DNA from 3 places in the Flavobacterium sp. PS2 genome. Region 3 is predicted to be linked to each of the others. Evidence: riboswitches for the same ligand, from Rfam matches in the RefSeq annotation. Region 3 holds a riboswitch; each other region holds the start of a gene.
The links. A riboswitch is a leader RNA that binds a small molecule or an ion and turns the genes downstream of it on or off. The one in region 3 is predicted to bind cobalamin.
Positions count from the first base shown of each region.

Region 1: linked by a shared signal. The riboswitch ahead of ACJ6WR_RS22385 (TonB-dependent receptor) and the one ahead of ACJ6WR_RS15125 (TonB-dependent receptor plug domain-containing protein) in region 3 are both predicted to bind cobalamin.
Region 2: linked by a shared signal. The riboswitch ahead of ACJ6WR_RS12525 (DUF5074 domain-containing protein) and the one ahead of ACJ6WR_RS15125 (TonB-dependent receptor plug domain-containing protein) in region 3 are both predicted to bind cobalamin.

Region 1 is NZ_CP176426.1:5,204,936-5,213,120, forward strand. It holds gene ACJ6WR_RS22365 (peroxiredoxin-like family protein) at 1-345, shown strand, start outside; gene ACJ6WR_RS22370 (hypothetical protein) at 1,284-1,565, shown strand; gene ACJ6WR_RS22375 (DUF1810 domain-containing protein) at 1,658-2,119, opposite strand; gene ACJ6WR_RS22380 (GNAT family N-acetyltransferase) at 2,439-3,281, opposite strand; cobalamin riboswitch at 3,621-3,830, shown strand; gene ACJ6WR_RS22385 (TonB-dependent receptor) at 3,947-5,995, shown strand; gene ACJ6WR_RS22390 (YncE family protein) at 5,992-7,137, shown strand; gene ACJ6WR_RS22395 (hypothetical protein) at 7,150-8,185, shown strand, end outside.
Region 2 is NZ_CP176426.1:2,887,762-2,895,946, forward strand. It holds gene ACJ6WR_RS12510 (alpha-amylase family glycosyl hydrolase) at 1-594, shown strand, start outside; gene ACJ6WR_RS12515 (DUF6814 family protein) at 687-911, opposite strand; gene ACJ6WR_RS12520 (MFS transporter) at 922-2,415, opposite strand; cobalamin riboswitch at 2,657-2,849, shown strand; gene ACJ6WR_RS12525 (DUF5074 domain-containing protein) at 3,169-4,488, shown strand; gene ACJ6WR_RS12530 (GIY-YIG nuclease family protein) at 4,901-5,188, opposite strand; tRNA gene ACJ6WR_RS12535 (tRNA-Phe) at 5,241-5,313, opposite strand; gene ACJ6WR_RS12540 (type III pantothenate kinase) at 5,414-6,148, shown strand; gene ACJ6WR_RS12545 (membrane protein) at 6,141-7,394, shown strand; gene lptC (LPS export ABC transporter periplasmic protein LptC) at 7,450-8,004, shown strand; gene ACJ6WR_RS12555 (hypothetical protein) at 8,017-8,185, shown strand, end outside.
Region 3 is NZ_CP176426.1:3,456,639-3,464,823, forward strand. It holds gene ACJ6WR_RS15115 (S41 family peptidase) at 1-1,281, shown strand, start outside; gene ACJ6WR_RS15120 (YncE family protein) at 1,353-2,423, opposite strand; gene ACJ6WR_RS15125 (TonB-dependent receptor plug domain-containing protein) at 2,428-4,290, opposite strand; cobalamin riboswitch at 4,318-4,552, opposite strand; gene cobC (alpha-ribazole phosphatase) at 4,631-5,167, opposite strand; gene ACJ6WR_RS15135 (adenosylcobinamide-GDP ribazoletransferase) at 5,152-5,949, opposite strand; gene cobT (nicotinate-nucleotide--dimethylbenzimidazole phosphoribosyltransferase) at 6,020-7,699, opposite strand; gene cobU (bifunctional adenosylcobinamide kinase/adenosylcobinamide-phosphate guanylyltransferase) at 7,773-8,185, opposite strand, start outside.

The DNA of each region.
Region 1 (8,185 bases), 1.7 Mb from region 3:
AAACAGATTGTCGGCAGAAAGGCAAAATTGTTAGTAATCTCTCCGCAAAAAACTGATTATAGCAAAGAATTAAAGAATAATCACCAACTAGATTTTGAGTTATTAACGGATAAAGATAATGCTTTGGCCAAACAACTTGGTATTTCTTTTGAACTTCAAGAGTATGTAATTCCTACTTACAACAGCCTAGGAATAAAGTTATCTGATTATAACGATAATGATAACAACGAATTACCTATTCCTGCAGTTTTTGTTATCGATACCGATTATCGTATTACCTATAAATTTGTTGATTCCAATTATATGAACAGAATAAACATTCAAGAATTAATTGAACAATTATGATCTACATAAAATCACGTTTTAATGAACGGGAATTTTTTTATTTTAATTCTTATTGTAAACACTGATTGTAAATCAATGTTATATTTGTATATATTCAAGCAAAAGAGGTTGGAATTTAACTATATGAAAAATAAAACACTAAGAACTTCCTACATTTCATTTACTATTCTAATAATCCTTCTAATTTTGGAAATTATTATGATAGATAATAGAATTAATAGTTATGGTACTTATATTAGAGGATCAAAAGTTATACTATCCTATTTTTTTCACTTGCCTCTTTTCATTATTAATTTAATACTAGCAATAAAAGTGCTTCAATTTTATCTTAAAAATAAATTTAAAAAACCTCTTAAAGCTTTTTATTTTGTAATACCGTCTTTCATTTTTTACATATGCTGTATAATATATCTTATAAATGATATCATATAATTAATCACATCATAAATTATAGCTATTATTGAAATCTGTTAGATGATTTTTACCTTTCCTAAATATTACGTAATATAAAATTAAAGTTTATGATATATAACATGCTTATTAGCGTTTGTTTGGCTATTTTTTCATTTATCTTTTATAAATTTCATAAGTTTTGGCTTAAAAACAGTAAAAACGAACTATTTGTAAAAGAGGGTAACCGTTTAAGTATAGTAAAACATTGGGTAATTATTTTAAGAACTGCGCTTTTTTCAGTAATATATTTTTTTAAAGCAATTATATATTAAAACTAATTTTCAATAATTTAACTCAATCTATTCAATTTATACAAAGCCAATTGTTGTTATAGTATTAAGAAACGTAAAGCAAGTATTTGATTATAATGTGTACTTTGAGGAGCTAATGCAGAGATCAAAAAAATAAATTATCAATAATAATAAATTTTAGTACTTCAGAAATTGTAACTACTACTAATTGAATGAATAATTTACATTTTAGAAATGATCCTCAACATGAATTCCTATAAAGATATATTAGATAAAAAAGAAGAGTTTTATAATTTAGCTATTAAGTATTATTATAATATTGATAAAGAATATTTAGACAACATAAGTAAGATTGTAAATAAATCAATCTCAATATTAGTTGATCATGAATTCATTCCGACACCATGTATCGAAATAAGATTAGAACTTCATCACCAAGATGATGACGTAAATGTTAGTTCATATTATCTATATATCAATGAAGAAAACGAATTTATTGATGAATTTCTTTACTAATTAACAAAACTAAAAAGACACTACCGATTTGCGAAAGCAAATACAATGTAGTGTCTTTTTTTGAGTAAATAATCTATTACATTACTGTATAATTACAGCGTAGTTGTTTCAATAGATTGCTCTATAATTGAATTAATAATGGTCAAAGTGCGTGGGTCTTGTTCTCCTGAGAAAAAAGCATTTAATATTTCCTGAAAAATAGGGTGGCAGTTTTCTACTAAGCTAAAAAGCGTCATCGAAGAACGTAATTTTCTAGCGTCTAACTCTCCCAGAAGTGATTCTGCTGATTTCATTTTAAAAGTCAATAAAAGCTCAGAAATCTCAACAAGGTGTTTTCCCAAAATTGGGTGTGCTGCAAATTCTGTAGCTTCTTTTAAATCGGTAATAGCATAAAAATTGGCTGTATCGCTAGTGCCTAAACCCGTAATTTGTGGAAAAATAAACCACATCCAGTGGGTTTCTTTTTTCCCCTTTTTAATTTCAGAAAGAGCGGTAAGATACAGCTGGTTTTGCGCTTCTAAAAAACGGATTAAATCATTGTTTGAATGTGCCATTGTTGTATTATATTGTGTAAAAAAGGGTGCAAAAATACTAAAAAATATAGGTTCTTCCTAATGGAAGACTCAGACTATGTGAGTTTTATGACTAAGTTGAGTAATAATCTTACTTAAAATTTTATAAAAAACAGCTTCAAATAACTGATATAATTAAATATACAATTCTGTTGAAAAATTATAAAAAAAAATCAAATTTTAGTAAACTTTCGTCCAGGTTCAAATATTATAAATCAATTTTAAACACGAATTACACTAATTGTCACTAATTCTTTTGCCTAATTAATTTTACAACCGAAAATTTATATTTCTTTTTTACTTAAAGATTTCTTTTCATTTCAAATTGCGAAATTGTATATGGTATATTTAAATTTTTTATAAATCCTTTTGCTTCTGCAGAACTATTCTGAACATTATATACTAATAATTCATTTTGATCCACAGCATTGTTAATATGATTAAATAAACTCGTACCAATTCCTTTACGGCGATAATTAGGAGCTACAGCTACTTGATTAATTTTTTTGGATGTAGGATTATATATTGCATAACCTACCAATTCAGCATCTATATAAGCTCCAAGAATTTGGCTAAATTCTATACTATTGTTCACTGCCATAATATCGTTTTGCCATGAAGGTTCTATATCCCAAAAAGATTTAAACAATTCCCATTGAGCTTCTTTAAGATTCTTTATATCAACTTTAGGATTTATATCTAATGCCGGTACTTTACCTTTAAAACAATCTAGTTTTCTATGTATTGTATAACCCATCTTTTCGTAAACTCGTATTGCAGGATGATTTCCTTCTATAACTTCTAAAACCATTTGCTTAACGCCAAGATTTTCTAATTTCGGCACTAAAATAGCATACATTTTACCAACTAAACCTTTTCCTCTATAATCTGGAACAACTCCTGTTGCAGCATTATAAGCAACAAATTCTTCGTTTGTAGTATTTAAAGCATGCAGCATAAATCCAACTAATTTATCTTCGGCATAAACTCCGATAGACAAATCTAATTTAATATTTTCGGCAGAAATCTTAGCTTTAAGTTGCTCTAAATTAAGACTAAAAGGCACGATATAATCTGAAAAAGATAAATTAATAACCGCTAATAGATCTTTAATATCAATGTTTTCTAAACTTTTTACTTCCATTTTTTATGCTAAATTTTTTGAGTTTAAGATTGAGTTTCTCTAATTTATAAAGGTTTTCTAAATATTGAAATAGAGAAAATCAAATATACATTTTATGTAAAAAACAATGATGAACTATTTTACATTTTATTAAAAAATAGGAGGTAACCACATGGATGTCGAAACATCGAGATATTGTTTTTTTACAAGAATCGTCTAGTTTTCAAACTGATATATTGTCATATTTTTAAATTTATTGGATATAAATGAAAATTATCAAATTAGCAGATTATGCCCTTATTTTATTGTCTTAATTCTAATTAAATTAAATAAGAACTTTTTTTCATAAACTTATGTTATATATTTGCTCAAAATTTTGGTCTACTTTTTCTTAAAATTTAAGGAAAAATAGTTAAAAGGGAATCAGGTGTAAATCCTGAACAGACCCGCTACTGTAAGTTCTATATAAGTCTTTAAACGTTACTTATGCCATTGTCCCGATTCTCGGGATGAGAAGGTTGTTTAAAGATGGAACAAGTCAGGAGACCTGCCAAAATCACATAGTTTAAAACTTTCGAGGAATAAAGTTGAAGAACAAGAAAATTAGCCTGTTATTTTATAGCGGGACTTTCTTATTATGCTTCTTGATTATTACATCGCGAAAAGTTTTTATAATTTATTTAGTGATGTATAATACAAACAAAAAGCTTTTATTCGTTTTTATCTTATTTACTCCATTTTTGCTTCATTCACAAGCAACTAATGATAGCATTCGCAAACTAAAAGAAGTAATTCTTAAGGCAAAACCATACCAGGAAGTAATTCCTGTGCAAAGCCTCTCGGGGAAATTACTAGAAAATCTTGCCAGTCATAATGTTGCCGATGCACTTCGTTATTTTGCCGGAGTCCAGATTAAAGATTATGGTGGTCTTGGCGGACTTAAAACTGTAGATGTCCGTAATATGGGAACGCACCACGTAGGTGTTTTTTACGACGGAATCCAATTAGGTAATGCGCAAAACGGAGTTACAGATTTAGGTAAATATTCCCTAGACGACATGGAATCTCTTACCATGTATAACGGTCAGAAAAGCGAAATATTCCAGTCTGCAAAAGACTTTGCAGCAGCATCTACTATTTATTTAAGAACTAAACGTCCCGTTTTTGAAGGGAATAAAAAAACAAATTTATTGGTGCGGTTTAAAACTATGACCATAAATTATTTTGATCCGTCTTTTAGATGGGAACAAAAGCTGAGCAATAAAGTAAGCATGAGCGTAAGTTCTGAGTATATAAAATCTAACGGTGAATATAAATTCAGGTACAAAAGAAACAATCAGGATGGTACCGTAGCTTACGATACTACTGCCACAAGACATAATAGTGATATTGAAGCATTCAGATTTGAATCTGGACTTTACGGAAAAATAAATAATGGTTCCTGGGATGCCAAAGTTTATTATTACGACTCAGATAGGGGAGCACCGGGAGCAATTGTCGAAAATAAGTTTTCTGACGGATTTAGACAGTACGACAAGAATTTCTTCACACAGGCATCTATAGTAAAGGATTTTACAAAAAAATACAAATTTCAGGCAAAGGCAAAATATGCTTATGATTATACACATTATGTTGCCAGAGATACAACCCATATTTTAGGCGAAACAGTAACCGAAGGAGCACAATCTGACGATAGTTATTACCAACAGGAAATATACTTCTCGGCAGTAAATATGTACAATATATTACCAACATGGGATGTTTCGTTATCTACAGATTTTCAATACAATAAACTTAATGCTACAAGAAAAGGGATACAAACTCAATTTTCATTTCCGCAACGCTATACAGCATTGTTTTCATTGGCAAGTTCCTTCAGACTTGGGCAATTTAAAGCTTTAGGTAGTGTTGTTGGTACTTATGTTCAGGAAGAAGTGCGCTATAACGCAAAAGCTCCGGACAAAAAAGAGTTTACTCCTGCATTATTCCTTGGTTATACACCATTTAAAGACTACGATTTTAATTTACGAGCATTTGCAAAACGTATTTTCAGGATGCCCACTTTTAATGACTTGTATTATACCATGGTTGGATCCAGTACTTTGAGACCCGAATATATGAACCAGTACGATGTTGGGTTTACTTATAATTTACCAGTAAATAATTCTTTTTTAGACAAACTTTCTATTCAGGTTGATGGATATTATACCAATACCAAAGATAAAATTGTAGCAGCTCCAACAGGAAATTTATTCCGCTGGATGATGACCAATATGGGACAAGTAAAAGGAAAAGGTATAGAATCGGTACTTAATATAGGAATGCATATTGGTAATGTAAACTTAGCTACGAATCTTACCTACACTTATTCTGAAAGTAGAGATTATACAAAATTTGCAGGTTTAGAATTGTCTTCTTACGGAGATCAGATTCCTTATACTCCGTGGCATAGCGGTTCTGGGATATTAAATGTGGATTATAAAACCTGGAATTTTAACTACAGTTTTGTTTATGTAGGAAAACGATATAATGGTAATGTCAACAATATCAAAATCAATGAAATTCAGCCTTGGTACACACACGATTTAGCGGTACAAAAGTCTTTTGCTTTAAGCAAATATTTAATAAAAGGTACAATAGAGGTAAACAATGTACTTAATCAGCAGTATGAGGTTATATACAATTATCCGATGCCGGGACGTACAATGAAATTTATAATAAGTATTGCGCTATGAAAAAGATAACTACACAATTAATCCTCGGTTTATTTATAGCCCTTGCTTTTGCTTCTTGTAGAGAAGAAGAAACCATTTTTCCATCTTCGGATAAAAGCGTTGCTGCACCAAGAAGTGATGGCAAGATAGAAGGTTTTTATCTGCTTAACGAAGGTAATATGGGGATGAACCGCGCGAGCATCGATATATTTAATTATAGAACCGGAAATTATACTACCGATATTTATTCGGAACGAAACCCTACAGTTATAAAAGAATTGGGTGACGTAGGTAACGATATCAAAATTTATGGTAATAAGGTTTATGCTGTAATAAACTGTTCTAATAAAGTTGAAGTAATCGATAAATGGTCGGCAAAACGTATCAAAAAAATTGATATTCCTAACTGCCGATATGTAGCTTTTTACAAAGACAAAGCCTATGTAAGTTCCTATTCTGGTCCTGTAGCCATAGATCCTAACGCAGAGATAGGTTTTGTGGCTGAAATTGATACCACATCATTAGAAATAAAACGAAAAGTAAATGTAGGTTATCAGCCAGAGCAAATGGTGGTTAGTAACGGAAAATTATATGTAGCAAACTCAGGAGGTTATAGAGTTCCTAATTATGACAGAACCGTATCTGTGATTGATCTTGAGACTTTTACCGAAATAAAAAAGATAGATGTTGGTATAAATCTTTACAGTATGCAAATAGACAGTAGAGGAGATATTTATGTGAGTTCCAGAGGAGATTATTACAATACACCATCAAATCTTTTTGTAATTGATACCAAAACGGATGAGAAAAAAATGCAACTCGATATTCCGGTTCTAGGAATGTGTTTAGTAGATGATTTACTCTATTTCTATAGTGTATCGTGGAGCTATCTTACTAATAGTAATAAAGTAACCTACGGAATATTAGACACTAAAACCAAAAAGATAATAAGCGACAAGATAATCACTGACGGTACAGATAAACAAATAATGATTCCTTACGGACTACAGGTAAATCCCGAAACCAAAGAAATTTATATCACCGATGCACAAAATTATGTCGTAACAGGCTATATCTATTGCTTTACACCCGATGGAAAATTAAAATGGAAAACTACAGCAGGAAATATACCTGCACATATTGCTTTTATAACCAAAAACTAAAATAGTAAAATCATGTATAACAAATCTTTAAAACATTTCCGAACGCTATTGCTTATACTCGCAGCAGCATTGGTAACCAATTGTTCTAGTGGAGACGATAGTTCTGATAATAGTAATCCGCCAACAGGTGGTATTGGTAACAATGAGTACAATGCGCAAAGAGCTACAATAGTACCAATTACTGTAAATAGTACCGTAAGCGCAAATGCAACTTATAGTTGGAGTGTAACAAATTCTCCTTCAGAAAATTATTCTTTGGCAAACAACACTGCAAAAGAAGCCTTATTTGCAGCAACAGAAATAGGAACGTATGAACTTACTGTAGTTATAACTGATAACGGAAATACGCAAACACAAAAAATTAAAGTACACGTAAGCAAGGAAGCTAAGGATTATAAAACATTTATTGCCAAAGTATTTGATTTTAAACCTGCTCCGGGACAGTTTATAAATGATTTGCCTGCAGCGAATGACGGTGAAACGTATGATAAAATTTTAAGCAGAGCTAATACGTATCTAGCCAAGAAAAACGGAGATCTGATTTCGCTAGGAGCCTTTGGTGGTTATATTGTTTTTGGCTTCGATCACACAATTGTAAACGTAAAAGGCAAACGTGATTTTAGAGTTTTAGGGAATGCTTTTTGGGCAGAGGCCAATCCTAATCCTGATAAAACTATGCGTGGCGGGAGTAGTGAAGCTGGAGTTATAATGGTATCCTACGACAAAAATAAAAATGGACTTCCGGATGATGAATGGTACGAAATAGAAGGAGCTGGGCATAAAATGGAAAAAACAGTTCAGAATTATGAAATCACCTATTATAGACCTGATCCTAATAAAATTCCGGTTCCAGGAGGTGGTACAGGAACTGTACAATTTACAGATATAGAATATATATACTGGAAAGACAACCAAGGTAAAGACGGTTATTTAGCCCAGAACAACGCTTATAATCATTCCTTAGATTATTGGCCAAAATGGCTCAAAGATCAGGAAAAAATCACTTTTAAAGGTACAAGATTACCAGATAATGCTGTTGATGAAAGCG
Region 2 (8,185 bases), 570 kb from region 3:
GGAAATTCAGGCCGAAGCAAGATTTATAATGATTGGACAAAAATGATTACTATGAAAACTGTAGAGCCTGTTTTTTCAGGGGCAGTTACTGTGTCAAATACAAATTCATTATCTCCAAATATAAAAATTACAAATGCAGCATTGGCATCAACGCAGTTAAAAGACGTGTTGATTCTTGCAAATTTTGATGTAACTACTCAAAGTGTTGCTACTGGTTTTCCGTACACAGGAGTTTGGTATAATTTAATGGACAATACATCTATCAATGTTACTAATGTAGCAGCTACAATCGCAATTCCTCCGGGAGAGTTTAGGATTTATGGTAATAAGGAAGCATTGTTGGCAATAGAGAATTTTGAGAAACCAAATGCGATTATCTTACATCCTAATCCGGTTTCAGATTATTTTACTTTAAATACTGAGGTTTCAAGAGTAGAGATTTATTCTTTGACTGGACAGTTAGTGAAAAGCTTTAGCGGAAGCGAAAAGATAACTTCTCAGTTCTCAGTGAGTGAATTAAATACAGGATTGTATATCGTGAAGGCAATAGATGAAAACAACAAGACTCAAGTAATGAAGTTCTTGAAAAAATAATTTTATTTGGTTAGTTAGTTAAAAAGCTGTCTATAGATTGTTATAGGCAGCTTTTTTGTTTTAAGTAGTTTTAGCAAATAGAAAAATGTAATTTATTTTCTTTTGTCATATTCTCCAATCAATGAAAAATACCCAAAAGTACCAAGTCCTAAAACGATAAGAGGGGTAAGGATAAATAGAATTATAATTCCGAAAACTAAATCATCCTGTTTGTCGGAAACAAGTTTTGGTAATCCAAATTCAAAAATGCAAAAGTAAGCAGCAGCAATAGATAGTATTATCCATAGTATTCCTAATATTCGTTTTAGTACATTCATTGAGATAGGATTAGATGTGAGTATTTTTGTCTTTATTGTCAATATAAATCATTCCGATAACAAAACATATCGAAGCTATAATAATAGGATACCAAAGCCCATCGAGATAAAAGTCGGATTTGCCAACTTCTTTAGAGTGGGTTACAAAATAGGTTGAAATTGCAGGAAGCAAACCACCAAATATTCCGTTCCCGACATGGTATGGCAAAGACATCGATGTGTATCTTATTTTTGCAGGAAACATTTCTACCAAGAAAGCTGCAATAGGACCATAAACCATCGTAACGAAAAGAACTTGAACAAATACCAGAAAAATCAATGACCATTTATCTTGAGAATTAATAGTGATTGTAGTTTGTCTTTCGGGGTTAATTTTTTCAGCATGACTTATTTGTTTAATCGCTGCAGTTGTCCCGTCTGAATATTCATTGTTTATAATAACGTAATGTTCTTTTTTGTCATTGTTATCGGCTTCAGTTGTATATGTATTTGAAATAACCTTGTTATCCAGATTCACAGTTTCATACATTTGTTTGTATATAGGTCTGTAGAGTAGGATAGCGAGTAACATGCCACCCATCATAATATATTTTCGACCGATCTTATCGCTTAGCCACCCAAAGACTATAAAAAACGGAGTACCTAACAATAATGCAATTCCTAGTAATCCATCTACTTGTGAAGAATCTATACTCATTACAGTTTTCATAAAACTCATGGCGTAAAACTGTCCAGTGTACCAAACTACACCTTGTCCCATTGTTGCTCCAAATAAAGCAAGCAAGACAAATTTCAGGTTATATCTATTCCCGAAACTTTCTTTTAAAGGGTTTACGCTTATGCTTCCTTCCTTTTTTGCTTTAGCAAAAACAGGAGATTCATCCATGTTTTTTCGTATCAAATAAGAAACCCCTACCATTACAATCGAAACCCAAAACGGAACACGCCATCCCCAAGAATCAAATGATTCCGCCGAGAGAGAATTTTTTGTGATTAAAATGACCATCAAAGAAATAAAAAGTCCAACAGTTGCAGTAGTCTGAATCCATGAAGTCCAATACCCGCGTTGTCCCACAGGAGCATGTTCGGCTACATAGGTTGCGGCGCCTCCATATTCTCCACCAAGTGCAAGTCCTTGTAATAATCGTAAAATCAAGACTAATACTGGTGCTAAGAAACCAATAGTGTCATAACTCGGAATGCAACCAATTAAAAAAGTAGAACATCCCATTAATAATAGGGTCGCCATAAAAGTGTATTTCCTCCCAATTAAATCTCCAAGACGTCCAAAGAATAAAGCGCCAAAAGGTCTAACGACAAATCCTGCTGCAAAAGTGGCTAATGTTGCCAGGAAAGATGCTGTTGGATTATCGGAGGGGAAAAATTTGGTCGAAATAACTACAGCCAAACTCCCAAAAATATAAAAATCATACCATTCTATCATTGTCCCCATAGAAGAGGCCGAAATAACTTTCCAAATTCCTTTTGTAGATGTGTTACTCATAAAATGGCTGTGTTTTTAATAGTAAATAAAAGTATAAGGTATCATTTTACGAATATATAAGATATTTTTATATTTAGTTGATGGTTTTTTAACAAATAGGGTTTGTTTGTTGATTTAACATTTGATCAGTAAATCAAAGCTTCATAATTCAAAATAAATTATAGTTTGCAGAGATGTTCAAGGCCTTTAAAATAAATAACTATTGCTTTGTTACGAAAGAAAACACTAGTTTTGCAACTCAAATTTTGAAACAGAAAATGGTTGTCATATCGATATGATATTGACATTAAAAGGGAATTTGGTGTAAATCCAAAACTGTCCCGCAGCTGTAAGCTCATTAACCGAAACCCTTTAATACGTCACTTTTCATTTAGAAAGGGAAGGCTGGGTGTAGGGAGTAAGTCAGAAGACCTGCCGTTTTTATAGTAATAAATAGCTTTCGGGGATTGAAGCTTGAATTAAGAATAATACTTTTCACTTTGTGTGATAATGGTATTGTTTGTCTATTCTATTCTCGTAAGCCAAAAATGGAATTTATGAGATTTTTTTTCTGCAAATATGATATCGCAAAAGCAATCCTTTTTTGGAAGCTTCTCCTTTCGATATTTTCTTTTTCTCCACTAAAAAAATCATTAAAACGTATCGCTTTGCAATATGCTGTGCTTTTACAAAAGTTTATTTATACAACTTTTGTAAGGGTGAATTGTATTTCGATTTAAAGAATTAAGTAATATAATTTTTAAATATTGAATAATGAAAAACCGATTTTTTTCCAAGCAATTAATTGCAATTGCTTCTTTGATGATGCTAACAGTTTCGTGTAATAATGATGACGATTTTACAGAGCCACCAGTAATAAAAGGCGAACAGCAATTAAAAGATACTTTAACCGTTGGGAAAACACTTCAATTAAGCTCAAAATTAGCAGATAGAAAGAATGTTGCTTTTGAATGGGCGATAGATGGAAAAGTAGTAGGATCTGATTCTACCTATATCTTTAAACCAGAAACGAGGGGAGATTTTAAAATTACAATGATAGCCAAAAATGATGGCGGAAAAGTTTCTCTTACTTATGATATCCATGCATGGGGAGCATATGAAAACGGTTTCTTTATGATCAACGAAGGGTGGTTTGGTCACGGAACAGGAACGGTAGGGTTTTATAGATACGATACAAGAGCTATAGAAGACAGTGTTTTTGTAAAAGTAAATCCAGATAAAGATTTAAAACCGGCATCATCTACATTAGAATTTGGAACCATCATTAATAAAAAACTATTTTTAGTTTCTAAAGTTGGCGGACCTGTTGTAGTAGCCGATGCTTATTCATTAAAAGAAGAAAAAAGAGTCCCGGCTAAAGGCGGAAACGACTGGCGTGCAGTTGTGGGTATTGATGAAAATCAAGCTCTTTTGACTTCTGGTAAAGGGATATTTAAGCTTAATCTTAATACGATGGAAGTGAATGGGCAAATCGAAGGTGTTACAGGTCAGGTTGGAGATGTTGTTAAGGCCAACGGTTATATTTTTGCATTGTCTGCTTCAAAAGGGGTTATTGTAATAAATGCTTCAACATTGGTAGTCGAAAAAACGATTCCGGGTATGGTTTTAGGATTTGCTGTTACCGATGATAAAAAAGTATGGGCAGCAGGAGGTAAAAATCTTATAAGTATAGATTCGAATACTCTTGAAGTAAAAGAAATCGCATTAGGTTTTCAGGCTTACGGAAGCTGGGGAGCTTGGCATCCAGGATCTATTACGGCTGCTAAAAATGATGTTTTCATTGCTAAAAACGGAAGTTTTAGTGGTGGTAAAGAAATTTACAAATACACTGGTACTCCAGAGTCATTGACTGCGCCTTTTATTACATTAACAAATTCAAATATCTTATATGGTGCAGGAATTGGTTATGACCGAAAGAAAAATACTTTGGTGGTAAATACCTTAAATTCAGGTTTTGGTGTGAATTTCTCTATAAACAATCTTTATATATTTAACGCTGATTCAGGAGCAAAAACAGCATCGGTAAATTTTTCAGGATATTATTTCCCTGCAGTTTCTGTATTTCATCAATAATTTTTTTAAACTGTAAATAATTTTTACCGCAAAGTACGCTAAGATTTACGCAAAGGTTCGCAAAGCTTTATGATGAAGCTTTGCGAACCTTTTTTTTGTAATATTTATAATCATGCCAACGGTTTTAACCGTTGGAGCGCAATATGTAATCTTAATCCGTCTCCCATGGTTGAAACCATGGGCTATATTTGAAATATGGTAATTTCTGATACGGAGTTTCTTCTCATAAAAAAAATCACAGGTCTATAATTTAAACTTTGCGAACCTTTGTGTTTTTTTACTTTGCGACCTTTGCGGTAAAATTTATTTGCGGTTGAAAAACAGGAAAGTATTAAAAACAAAAAACCCGAATATTTCTATTCGGGTTTTGTGGTACCTCAAGTCCCGAGGCTTCGGGAGAACCAGGGACAAATTATGATTTTCTTTTAAAAAGGATATCTTTTAAAATAGATGGGTCAGCGATTATTTTATTGTTAAATACTTTACTTTTCATTCTTTTTATAAACTTTTCTAAATAGATAGCTTCTTCTTTATCAACGCAATTAAATATTAAAACAATTTCCCAGTCATCAGCTATTTTAGTAAAAGAATTTGAATAAAAATGTTCCTGATGTTTTGAAACTCTATTATCTATATTGTTAGTTTCTCCAATATAGAATTTTTGACAAGAATCTGAGTAAATGATATATAAATAATGCATTTGTGGAGAAGTGTTAAAAACAAAAAACCCGAATATTTCTATTCGGGTTTCGTGGTACCTCCAGGGATCGAACCAGGGACACATGGATTTTCAGTCCATTGCTCTACCATCTGAGCTAAGGTACCGTGCTTGTTGCGGGTGCAAATATAGAATGTTTTTTAGTTTCTCCAAAACAATTTTAAAAAAAAATCAATTCGTATCTTCGCATTCGTAAAGTAAGAAGCTATGGTTTTAACAATCGATGTAGGGAATACTCGTATTAAGGGTGCTGTTTTTGAGAATGATACTGTTTTGGAATTGTTTGTTTTTGATAAAAATGAGCTCCAAATAAAAATTAAAAAAATTTTAAAAAAATTTGAAAAAGTGACCGATTTGGTCGTTGCGTCTGTCGGAAATGTCGAAAAAGAGTCGTTTTTGAATTTTGAAAATGACGTAAATGTTTGTTTTTTGACAAATGAAGGTCATTTTCCATTTAAAAATAATTACGCAACGCCAAAAACTTTAGGAATCGATAGAATTATACTTGCTAGTGGAGCAACATTACAATATCCTAATCAAAATAGATTGGTTATTGATGCTGGAACTTGCATTACATACGATTTTGTCGACGAAAATGACAACTATTTGGGAGGAGCTATTTCTCCAGGGTTGCGATTACGATACGAAGCGCTTCATAATTATACAGCAAAACTTCCGTTATTAACTTTTGAAGAGCCTAAATCATACGTAGGTAATTCAACGCCCGAATCAATGCACTCGGGGGTTGTAAACGGATTCGTCTATGAAATAGACGGTTTTATCGATCAATACAAAGCAGACTACTCAAACTTTATAATAATTTTAACGGGTGGTGATGCACTTTTTTTGGCTAAACGATTAAAAAATACCATATTTGCCAATTCAAATTTCTTATTAGAAAGTTTGAATCAAACATTTCAATATAAAATCAACAATGATTAAAAAAATTATAATAAGCGCTTGCTTACTTTTGTCATTCGTATCTTTTGCTCAGCAAGGAACAGCTTCTCCTTATTCTTTTTACGGAATTGGAGATGTAAGATTTAAAGGAACTATCGAAAATCGCTCTATGTCGGGTGTTGCAGTTGAGCAAGATAGTATTCACATGAATTTAGAGAACCCTGCGAGTTACGCAAATCTTAAACTTACAGCTTTTACGATAGGGGGAACATACAATTCAAGTACATTAAAAACAGATACTGAATCGGCAAAAGCACAAAGAACAGCTTTAGATTATTTAGCTGTGGGTATGCCTTTAGGAAGTAAATTCGGATTAGGTTTTGGATTAATTCCATATTCATCTGTAGGATATCAAATTGAGTCACTTGCTATAAATACAGGAGATAACAATAAAAGGTTTGATGGTTCAGGAGGATTAAATAAAGTTTATTTAGGATTTGCTTATAAAATCAAACCTAATTTTAGCATTGGTGCTGATATGCATTATAACTTTGGTAAGGTAGAAACTACTAGTTTAGAGTTTATTACTGATGTTCCAGTTGGAACAAGAGAGTTGAATACGACTCATTTATCTGGAGTTAATTTTAATTTGGGAGCAATGTACCAATATAAAATTAATAAAAAATTATCTCTTTTTACTAGTGCAACATATACATTACAGAGTAAGTTAAATTCTGAAAATACAAGAAATATATCTACAGGAATGTTAGGTTCTGGGCTTAACTTTAGTGTTATTGATCCTGGAACGGATCAAAAATCTGAGGTAGATGTAAATATGCCATTTAAACTTGCTTTAAGTGCAGGTGTTGGACAGGCAAGAAAATGGTTAATTGGAGGAAAAGTTTCTTATCAAAATTCAGTTGATCAATCAAGTACTTATAATGCTGCATCAAATGTAGGATACGGAAAATACGCTAGCGCAAGTTTAGGAGGTTATTATATTCCTAACTATAGTTCTTTTGCAGGTTACTTTAATAGAGTTACTTATAGAGCTGGTCTTAAATACGAGAAAACAGGTTTGATTATCAATGGAGAGCGCATAAATGATATTGGGCTTACTCTAGGAGCTGGATTCCCTATTTCAGGAACATTTTCTAATATTAATTTCGGAATGGAGTTCGGAAAAAGAGGAACTACATCTGCAGGTTTAATTCAAGAAAATTATGCTAATTTTAGTCTTGGTTTCTCATTAAACGATAAATGGTTCGAAAGAAGCAAGTTTAATTAATCCGGATTATAGATTACAAACTCTGGTTTAGAGTTTAATTTACCTTATTTAGCGAATGAATTTACTTAGAACATATAGCGTCATTCCTGGGCTTGTAATTTTTATTGCGATGTTTTTTCTAGGATGCGAAAGCAATTTTAAAGAGGTACAAAGAAGTAATTTTACTGAGTTTGTTCCTGCTAGTGATGCTGATAATGTTAATATAAAATATACCGACTCTGGACTTATTTCAGGAATTTTAATAAGTCCTAAGATGTTGGATTATTCCAATGTTGCTTTTCCATTTACTGATTTTCCAAAAGGTATAGATGTTACTTTGTATGATAAAAAGCGCAAACGTACTTACGTAAAAGCAAATTATGCTATTTCATACAAGCAAACTTCTATCATCGATTTGCAAGGAAAAGTGAAGATTACAACAGATGACGGTCAGATGTTAGAGACGGAACAGTTGTATTTTGATCAAAAAAATGAATGGTTTTATACCGAAAGAAAGTTTAAATTTACAGATGTAAAAGGAGTTTCTTATGGTCAGGGAATCGATTTCAGTAAAGACTTTAAAATAATAAACTCTCAACGAATAAACGGAGAGATACAAACCGAAGAATAAAAAACAATAATTATGGGTTACTTAAAATATACACAATACGCTTATCTAGTAATTGCAATTCTGTTTATTTATGATGCAGTAATGAAAATAAACGCGGGTGGAGAAACTCCTTGGTTAAGTTTTTTAATTGCGGGAATGGGAATTTTTATGTTTTTCTTCAGAAGGAAATTTTCTAAGAAGT
Region 3 (8,185 bases):
GATGATCGGTTTAATAATAATCAAGAAGCGTTAAATTCTTTTTTAAGAGGATATCCAGATCCCGAAACATTATTTAATTCTTTGCGAGTAGATCCGTCAATAGACAGATTTAGTTGGATTGTAGATGATTATACTGTATTGGAACAAGAACTTCAAGGAACATCTAAAAATAATGGAATTGATTTTAAATTAAGTCCAAAATCTAAAGGTTCTAATGATTTGATTGGTTTTGTGCGTTATATTCTTCCTAACTCAGATGCTGCAAGCAAAGGAGTGAAGCGTGGAGATTTATTTTATGGTATTAATGGTACGCAAATTACTTATGATAATTATAAAACTTTACTCGCGCCAGATAGTTATACGATAAATTTAACTGATTATGATGGAACGACATTTGTACCAAACGGCAAATCGGTTACGCTTACTAAATCTGTTTTGGATGAAAATCCAATTTTCATAAATAAAGTGATAGAGAAGAATGGTCGTAAAATAGGTTACTTAATGTATAATGGTTTTTATGGTAACTATGATGATCAATTAAATGCTGCATTTGGAGAATTAAAAGGAAAAGGTATTACCGATTTAGTTCTTGATTTGCGATATAATGGGGGAGGTTCTGTGCAAACAGCAACCCGATTAGCAAGTATGATTACAGGACAGTTTACAGATAAAGTTTTCTCTAAACAAAAATGGAATGCTAAAATGAATGAAAGTTTAGAAATTAATAATGCAGAATTTCTAATCAATAATTTTGTAGATAAATTTAATGGAGTTGCTTTAAATAGTTTGAATTTGACCAAAGTATATATATTAACTTCTAAAAGTACAGCTTCGGCAAGTGAATTGGTTATTAATGGGTTAAAACCATACATTGATGTAATACAAATAGGTGATGTAACTATAGGTAAAAATGTAGGTTCGGTTACTTTGTATGATTCTCCTACTTTTCTTAAAAGAAATGTTAATCCAAGTCATAAATATGCGATGCAGCCAATTGTTTTGAAGATTGTTAACTCAGTAGGTTTTGGAGAATACACTAATGGATTAACGCCTACTTATAGCGTAATAGAAAGTATAAATTCGTTGGGAGTTTTAGGAGATGAAACGGAACCATTATTAAGTACTGCAATTTCTAAAATTACAGGAACAGGTAAAGTAATTTTGCCTAAAGATGGTAAAGAGTTTGAATACTTTACCGATTCAAAATCAATAGATGGTATTCGAAATCAAATGTATGTAGATAAAGCTCCTGAAGGACTTTTGAGAGCATTACAAGATTAGATAGAGAAATAAAAAAGGCTTTCGTTAGAAAGCCTTTTTTAATAAAGTAAAATGTAAATAAATGATTTTAATTAGTCATTGAAGTAAAATCCGTTTGGTCCTATACCAACACTAAATTCATTAGATAAAACTCCTGTTAAAGAATAAATGTAAACATCTCCAGGATCTTGATTGTTTACTGCATCTGCAACATATATTTTATTGTTCTTTACTGCAAAACCATAAAGATTAGAAGTCTTAGTTGCTTTAAATATTGGAGTGGTTGGCAAAGTTGTTATACTAGTTGCTGCAGAGTAAATATCAGATCCAATAGTATAATATAGTTTATTGTTTTCAACAGCTAAGAACCCAGGATGTGTTATACCAGGAAAATCAATTGTTGAAGAAACTGTATTGGTGCTCATGTTGACTTTTACTAATTTACCAGTTGTTTCAGGTAAAGCATAATATGGTCGTCCATTACATAAAACATATAAAGTGCCATTATCTTTTACTAATGAACTAGGAACATCTCCTACTACAAAGTTTGCTGTAACTGTATTAGTGGTAGAGTTGATAACTGATAATGAGTTTCCTTGGCCCCAACCACCTTTATGAGCTATATAAAGTTTACCTTCGGTTTCAATTATTTGTTCTGGACCTTCAACAACAGGAATTGTTGATGCAACAGTATTTGTGGCAAGATCGATTACAGCTACGTAATCATCTGAAGCGTCTCCTGGATTACCCCAGTTTGTAATATATCCTTTTCCATTTGTAAATGCAATATAGCGAGGATTGCTTATTTTTGTACTGATTGTAGCAACGCTTTTAAATGTATATCGGTTAACAACTTCAATTTTATTACCTCTATTTACAATGATGTAAGCAAAATCCCCATTAAAACCAATGCTTTGGGGTACATCTTTAATGTCTTTACCTGGATTTACTAATGAAAAAACATCTTTTTCTAGTTTAAAATCGTTTGATAAATAGGATATGGACCCATTGACTTGTTCAAAAACACCTTCTTCAATAATGAATAATCCACCTTCATAGTTTCCTCTTGGTTCTTGTGGGGTATTATCATCGTCGCTACTGCAAGAAGCAAAAAATGCAGAGCTTATGATTATAGCTAAAAATAGTTTGTTTAATTTTTTCATTTTTTTAAAAGTTAAGATTTATATATACTGTGTAATTTCTTCCAGGCATTTGTCTGCTAATAACTGGCTGATAATTTTCATTCCAAATATTTAGTATTTGAAATCCAAGTTTGTAGCTATTCTTTTTTCCTAAGTCATAATCGATTCCTAGATTACCAACGCTATAAGGTTTTACTTTGGTAGCAGGATTGTTAAAAGGAGTGCTGTAAACATCTCCATTATATAAATATTGAAAATAAGAAGAAACTTTTTTCCAATTATAAGAAACAGATCCAGTTAATTTATGATAAGGAACATATATAAGTTGTTTGTATAATAGTTCTCCTTTAATTAATTGTTGGCTTTCAGAAACGGTATAGGCATAAGTTCCGTTAAGAGTCAAATTGTGATTTTTTATTTTTGTTCTCCATTCCAAAAGTACTTCGGCCCCATAAGCTCTTACTTTGCTTGTGTTTTCTGGAGACCAAGTATCACCTCCGCCTTCAGAAGGGATCCAGCGTAATAAATCTTTAATAGAATTATAATAAGTAGTTACAGATAATGAGAAGTTTTTTGTAAAAAATTCATTACCGATTTCTCCCTGATAAGAAGTTTCAGGTTTTAAATCAGGATTACCGCTTCCTTCCCAAAATAAATCGTTGTAAGTAGGCATTCTAAAATTCTTTGAAGCGTTTAATTTGATACGGTAAAAATCAGTAAATTGATATCTTGTTCCTAAAGAAAAGAGAAAAGGATTTCCGTAATTATCTGTTAATTCCTGACGAACACTGGCTGTATAATCCCATTTGTCAGTTACAGAGTGTTGCAATAATAAACTAGCAGATCCTATTTCTCTACTTACATTGTCAATACTAGATCCATGTCCTTTATTACGATTGTAATCAATAATAGTATTCAGTTTGATTTTATCATTTACATCAAAAGCCAAATCATATTTAATAATAGAAGTTTCAACCTTTCCATAAGTGAAAAAATCTGAGGTAATATTTGGGTAATATTTATAAGATTCTCCGATATGTGCCACTCTTAATTTAGAAGTGAATCGATTAAATATATTCTCCCATTCTAAAAGATTACGGGTATTGAAATCATTGTATTTTGTTTTGGTTCCATTAGGAGAGGTCAAAGAGAAATGACGCTCTGCATCATAAAACTGACTGTATAATTTTAAGGTGTTTTTAGAGTCGATTTTATAACCAAAAGTTGTATTCATACTTGTGTTGTAGTATTCTCCGTTAAGGTTTTTTTGATCGCTTTTTCCAGGATATTTAAAATCATTTTCAGAACTGTTTCTAGAAATACTAACCTGAAGGCTATATTTTTTTGATGAAACATCAGTACGATAATTTACACTGTAAGTATCATAACTTCCTGCACTAAAAAATAAATGATTTGAAAAATTGTTTTTAAAACTCAAATCATTGTTAAGGTGAATGCTTCCACCAATAGCGCCACTGCCATACAGAATACTTCCTCCTCCGGATTTTACAGCAATAGAATTGAAATCTCTTGTTCCAATTGTATTAAAATCAGCTTGACCTAAAAACTGTGAATTAATATTTATTCCGTTCCAGATGACAGCCGTTTGTGCACCAGTAGTTCCTCTAAAGGATGGAGCAGAAGTCATACCCAGGCCATTTTCTTTAAAGTAAATAACAGTATTATAATTTAAAAGGGAAGTTAAAGAAGCCTGATTTCTATTAATAATAGAGTCATTAAGTACTTGAATCGATTGTGAGTCTGAGTATTTTTTGAGGTTAGTGTCGGAAACTACAACTTCTTTTAATTTTGTTATAGAATCATTTTGTGCCAAAATGAATTGGCAAACTAAGAGCGAAAAACAGATGTAAAACTTTTGTAATGTCATAATTTCTAAACTCTTTTTCCCGAGAGTTCGATATTTGTTAACAAAGGCAGGTCTCCTGGCTTCGCGTCTTGTTGTTTCCCTTCCCGTTCTAAAACAGTGGTTTGTAGTTAACAACAAGCATCCCTTACAGGACTAAGCTTACAGTTGCGGGTACAGCTCAAGATTTTCGAATGTTGATTTTGATGTTTTCAATCTTCAATTACTTGATTCCCTTTTAATGTGTCTCAAAAAATATAGCACAACCTTAATGAAAGTGCAAATATAAAGTTAAAAAAGCTTATAAATCAATTCTGTTTGATTATTTAATACTATTCATAAACAAAACAAAAGTTGATTTTATTTAGATTTCAACTTTAATTACTTGTCCAAAATCGACTTTGTTTTGGAAAGCATCTTTAAGAGGAAGGGAGTTTAAAAGACATAATATGCTTCTTATTACTCCGGCATGTGCAACAATAATTGCCTTTGACGGTTTTTTAGCAAGTATTTCGTTTTCTATAAAATGAGTGACTCTTTCATGTAAATCGATGAAAGATTCTCCGTTTGGAACTCGAATATTTACGAAATCTTCCATCCACGGATTTAAATCATTTGAAGAAATTTCATTCCAGTTTTTCATTTCCCAATCACCAAAATCCATTTCCATCAAACGTTTGTCCTCTTTGTAATTTAAAATTTTGGTTTCTTGTTGGATATGTTTGGCAAGTAACACACAACGTTTTAATGGACTCGAATATAACAATGCATCTTGAGGTAATTGCTTTACAATGTTTTCAAAAATCAAATCATAAGGTTCAGCAATATTTACATCAGTTTGACCGTAGCAAATTCCTTTTTCGCAAACAGTTTCAGTATGACGAACTAAATAAATTTCCATATTGCTATAACACTTAAGTAAAAAATAACTTCGCAAACTTGTTGTGTTGCTCCCAAACAATCTCCAGTATAACCATCAATCCATTTTTGGAAATAACGAGCCAAAAAGTAGCGTGTTAGGAAAACTGGAATTAATACTAAAAGTAATTGATATTGAAAATAAGAAAGAACCAAGAGAGGTAATAAACCAAAAAAGAAAGAACCTAAAACTTCTTTCCAGCTAAAGCTTTTTGCAATTGGTTTGCTTTTGCTTGTCGCATCTTCACGAGAATATTCATGTGTAAATACAATGCTTATAGCTGCTAAACGACTAATGGAATGTCCTGCAATAAACAACAATAAAACAGTAAGCACTGATTGCTGAGTTGTAATTGTTTCTATAGTTACTAATTCAGATAGTAATTGAAATTTCAATAAAAATAATAATACAACACCAATAGCTCCATAAGCGCCAATGGCACTGTCTTTCATGATGAGTAAGATTTTTTCTTTGGTCCAACCCCCACCAAAACCATCGCAAACATCGGCAAAACCATCTTCATGAAAGGCTCCAGTAGTTAAAATTCCAGCAATCATTCCTATAATTACTGCTGCGGACGTTGAAACTAGAAATGAAGCACCATAAAATGCAAGAAAAGATATACCTCCAACAATCCACCCGATCAAAGGGAAATAGCGACTAGCTTTATTCAGATACTCAGGATTGTGGTCAATATTTTTGGGACAAGGAATCCTTGTGTAGAACATTAATGCAGTAAAAAATATATGAAGTTGTTTTTTCATTTAAATATTAATTGTTTAGTATTTGGCTAAAGATAGTTGCTGAAACTAAAAACTGCGACTGAATACTGTTTTACTTCTTACTAACTCCAGCATTTTCAAAAGTAGCCATTTTGTTCAGGAAAGCAATTGCCGATTGTAATATAGGTAAAGCAATTGCACAGCCCGTTCCTTCGCCTAAGCGTAAATCTAGTTGTAAAACCGATTGTGCTTCTAGATAATCTAATAATTTCTGATGTGCTTGTTCGGCTGAAGAATGACAGAAAATAGCATTTTTCTTGATTTCAGGATTTATTTTATAAGCAATTAAAAATGCCACAGTACAAATAAAACCATCTACCAGAATTAGCATATTGTTTTTATAAGCGGCTAACATTCCGCTGGCCATTTGTATGATTTCAAAACCACCAAAATAGGCGAGTTGTACTTTTAATTCGGCTTGACCGGAATAATTTTCAATGGCTTTTTTTAGGATTTCCTGCTTCTGAATTAATTTTTCTTCATCAACTCCAGTTCCTTTTCCAACACATTCTTCTATAGAAAAACCTGTTAAAACACTCATTAAAACCGAAGCTGTAGATGTGTTACCAATACCCATTTCGCCAAAACCAATGCAATTACTTCCTGCTTTTGCAATAGAATCTACAATTTCTGAACCTTTCAAGAAACACAATTGTAATTCGGTTTCGCTCATTGCGGGAGCGTGTAAAAAGGATTGAGTTCCTTTGGCAATTTTAGCATTAATTAAATTCGCATTTGTAGGGAAATCATAATTTACACCAGCATCTACGATAGAAAGTTCAATTTTATTTTGTTTACAAAAAACATTAATTGCTGCACCGCCTTCTAGGAAATTACCAACCATTTGGCGGGTTACATCTTGCGGATAGGCACTCACACCATGATTGGCAATACCGTGGTCTGCTGCAAAAACAACAATGTTTGGTTTTATAATCTCAGGTTCCAGAGTTTGAAAAACTGTTCCAATCTGGAATGCCAGCTTTTCTAAAATACCTAAAGCTCCAATAGGCTTAGTTTTTGAATCGATTTTATGCTGTAGCGCTTCTTTAAAAGAGCTTTTAACTTCGACTTTAGGTTTATTATCAAAATCTAATTTCGGAATAAGACTCTCATTTACAGTTTTGATTTCGATACAATCAAAAGTTTCCGATTTTTGCTTCCAGTTTAATTGCTGCAACATCGGCTGATTGTTGTAGTTTGTCGCAGGTTTACCAATACAGAAATAACCAAGCGGTTCTATATTTTCAGGTAAATCAATTATTTTCTTAAACTGATAATAATTTAAAATAGAAACCCAACCCATACCATAACCTTGCTCCGTAAGTGATAACCAGATATTTTGGGCAGCACAAACCGAACTAAATTTTACAGCTTCATTACTACCAACAGTTCCTATAGTAAAATTGTTTAGCACCGAGCGGTCATAAGCAATTATCATCCCGATAGGAGCCTCTTCTATAGCTTCCAACTTCAAGGATTTATAGCGTTCTTTTTGCTCCTCGTCATCGGTTAATAACTCCGCTTTTTTATTATAATCCAAAAATAAATCTTTGATAGCTTTTTTAACTTCATCCGATTTTATGATGTAATACTTAGTTGCATCTGTTAAACCCACCGAAGGCGCCCAATGTCCAGCTTGTAAAGCATTTTGAATAACTTCATCAGGAACTTCGTCATTAGTAAAGTGGCGTGTATCGCGGCGTGATTTTAATATATCATCTAAATAGCTCATGTTTTTTCTTTTTAAGAGGTTCAAAAGGAACAAAGGTCTAGGCTGATAGCCCAAAGCCGAAAGCTCTCGGCTTTTACTTTCCTTTTATTGTAACGGGAATTCCCGAAACCATAAGTACAACAGTATCGGCATTTTTAGCCAAAAACTGATTCATCCAACCTTGTAATTCCGTGAATTTTCTTCCTACGTGCGTATCAGCATGAAGTCCCATTCCGATTTCGTTGGTAACAATTATCAAAGTAGAATCTGGCTGATTGGCTATTTTTAGAAACTCAGCTTTAGCTTCTTCAAGCGATAATGCAACATCATTTTTTGTGTCTACAAAAAAGTTAGTTAACCAAAGCGTTACACAATCAATCAAAGCTACTTTACCCGAAAAATCAATTTCGCTCAAATGTTTTTCCTTCTCAATATTCGTCCAGCTTTCGTCGCGTTCTTGTTGGTGACGGTCAATTCGATTCTGGAAATCTTCATCCCATTTTCGAG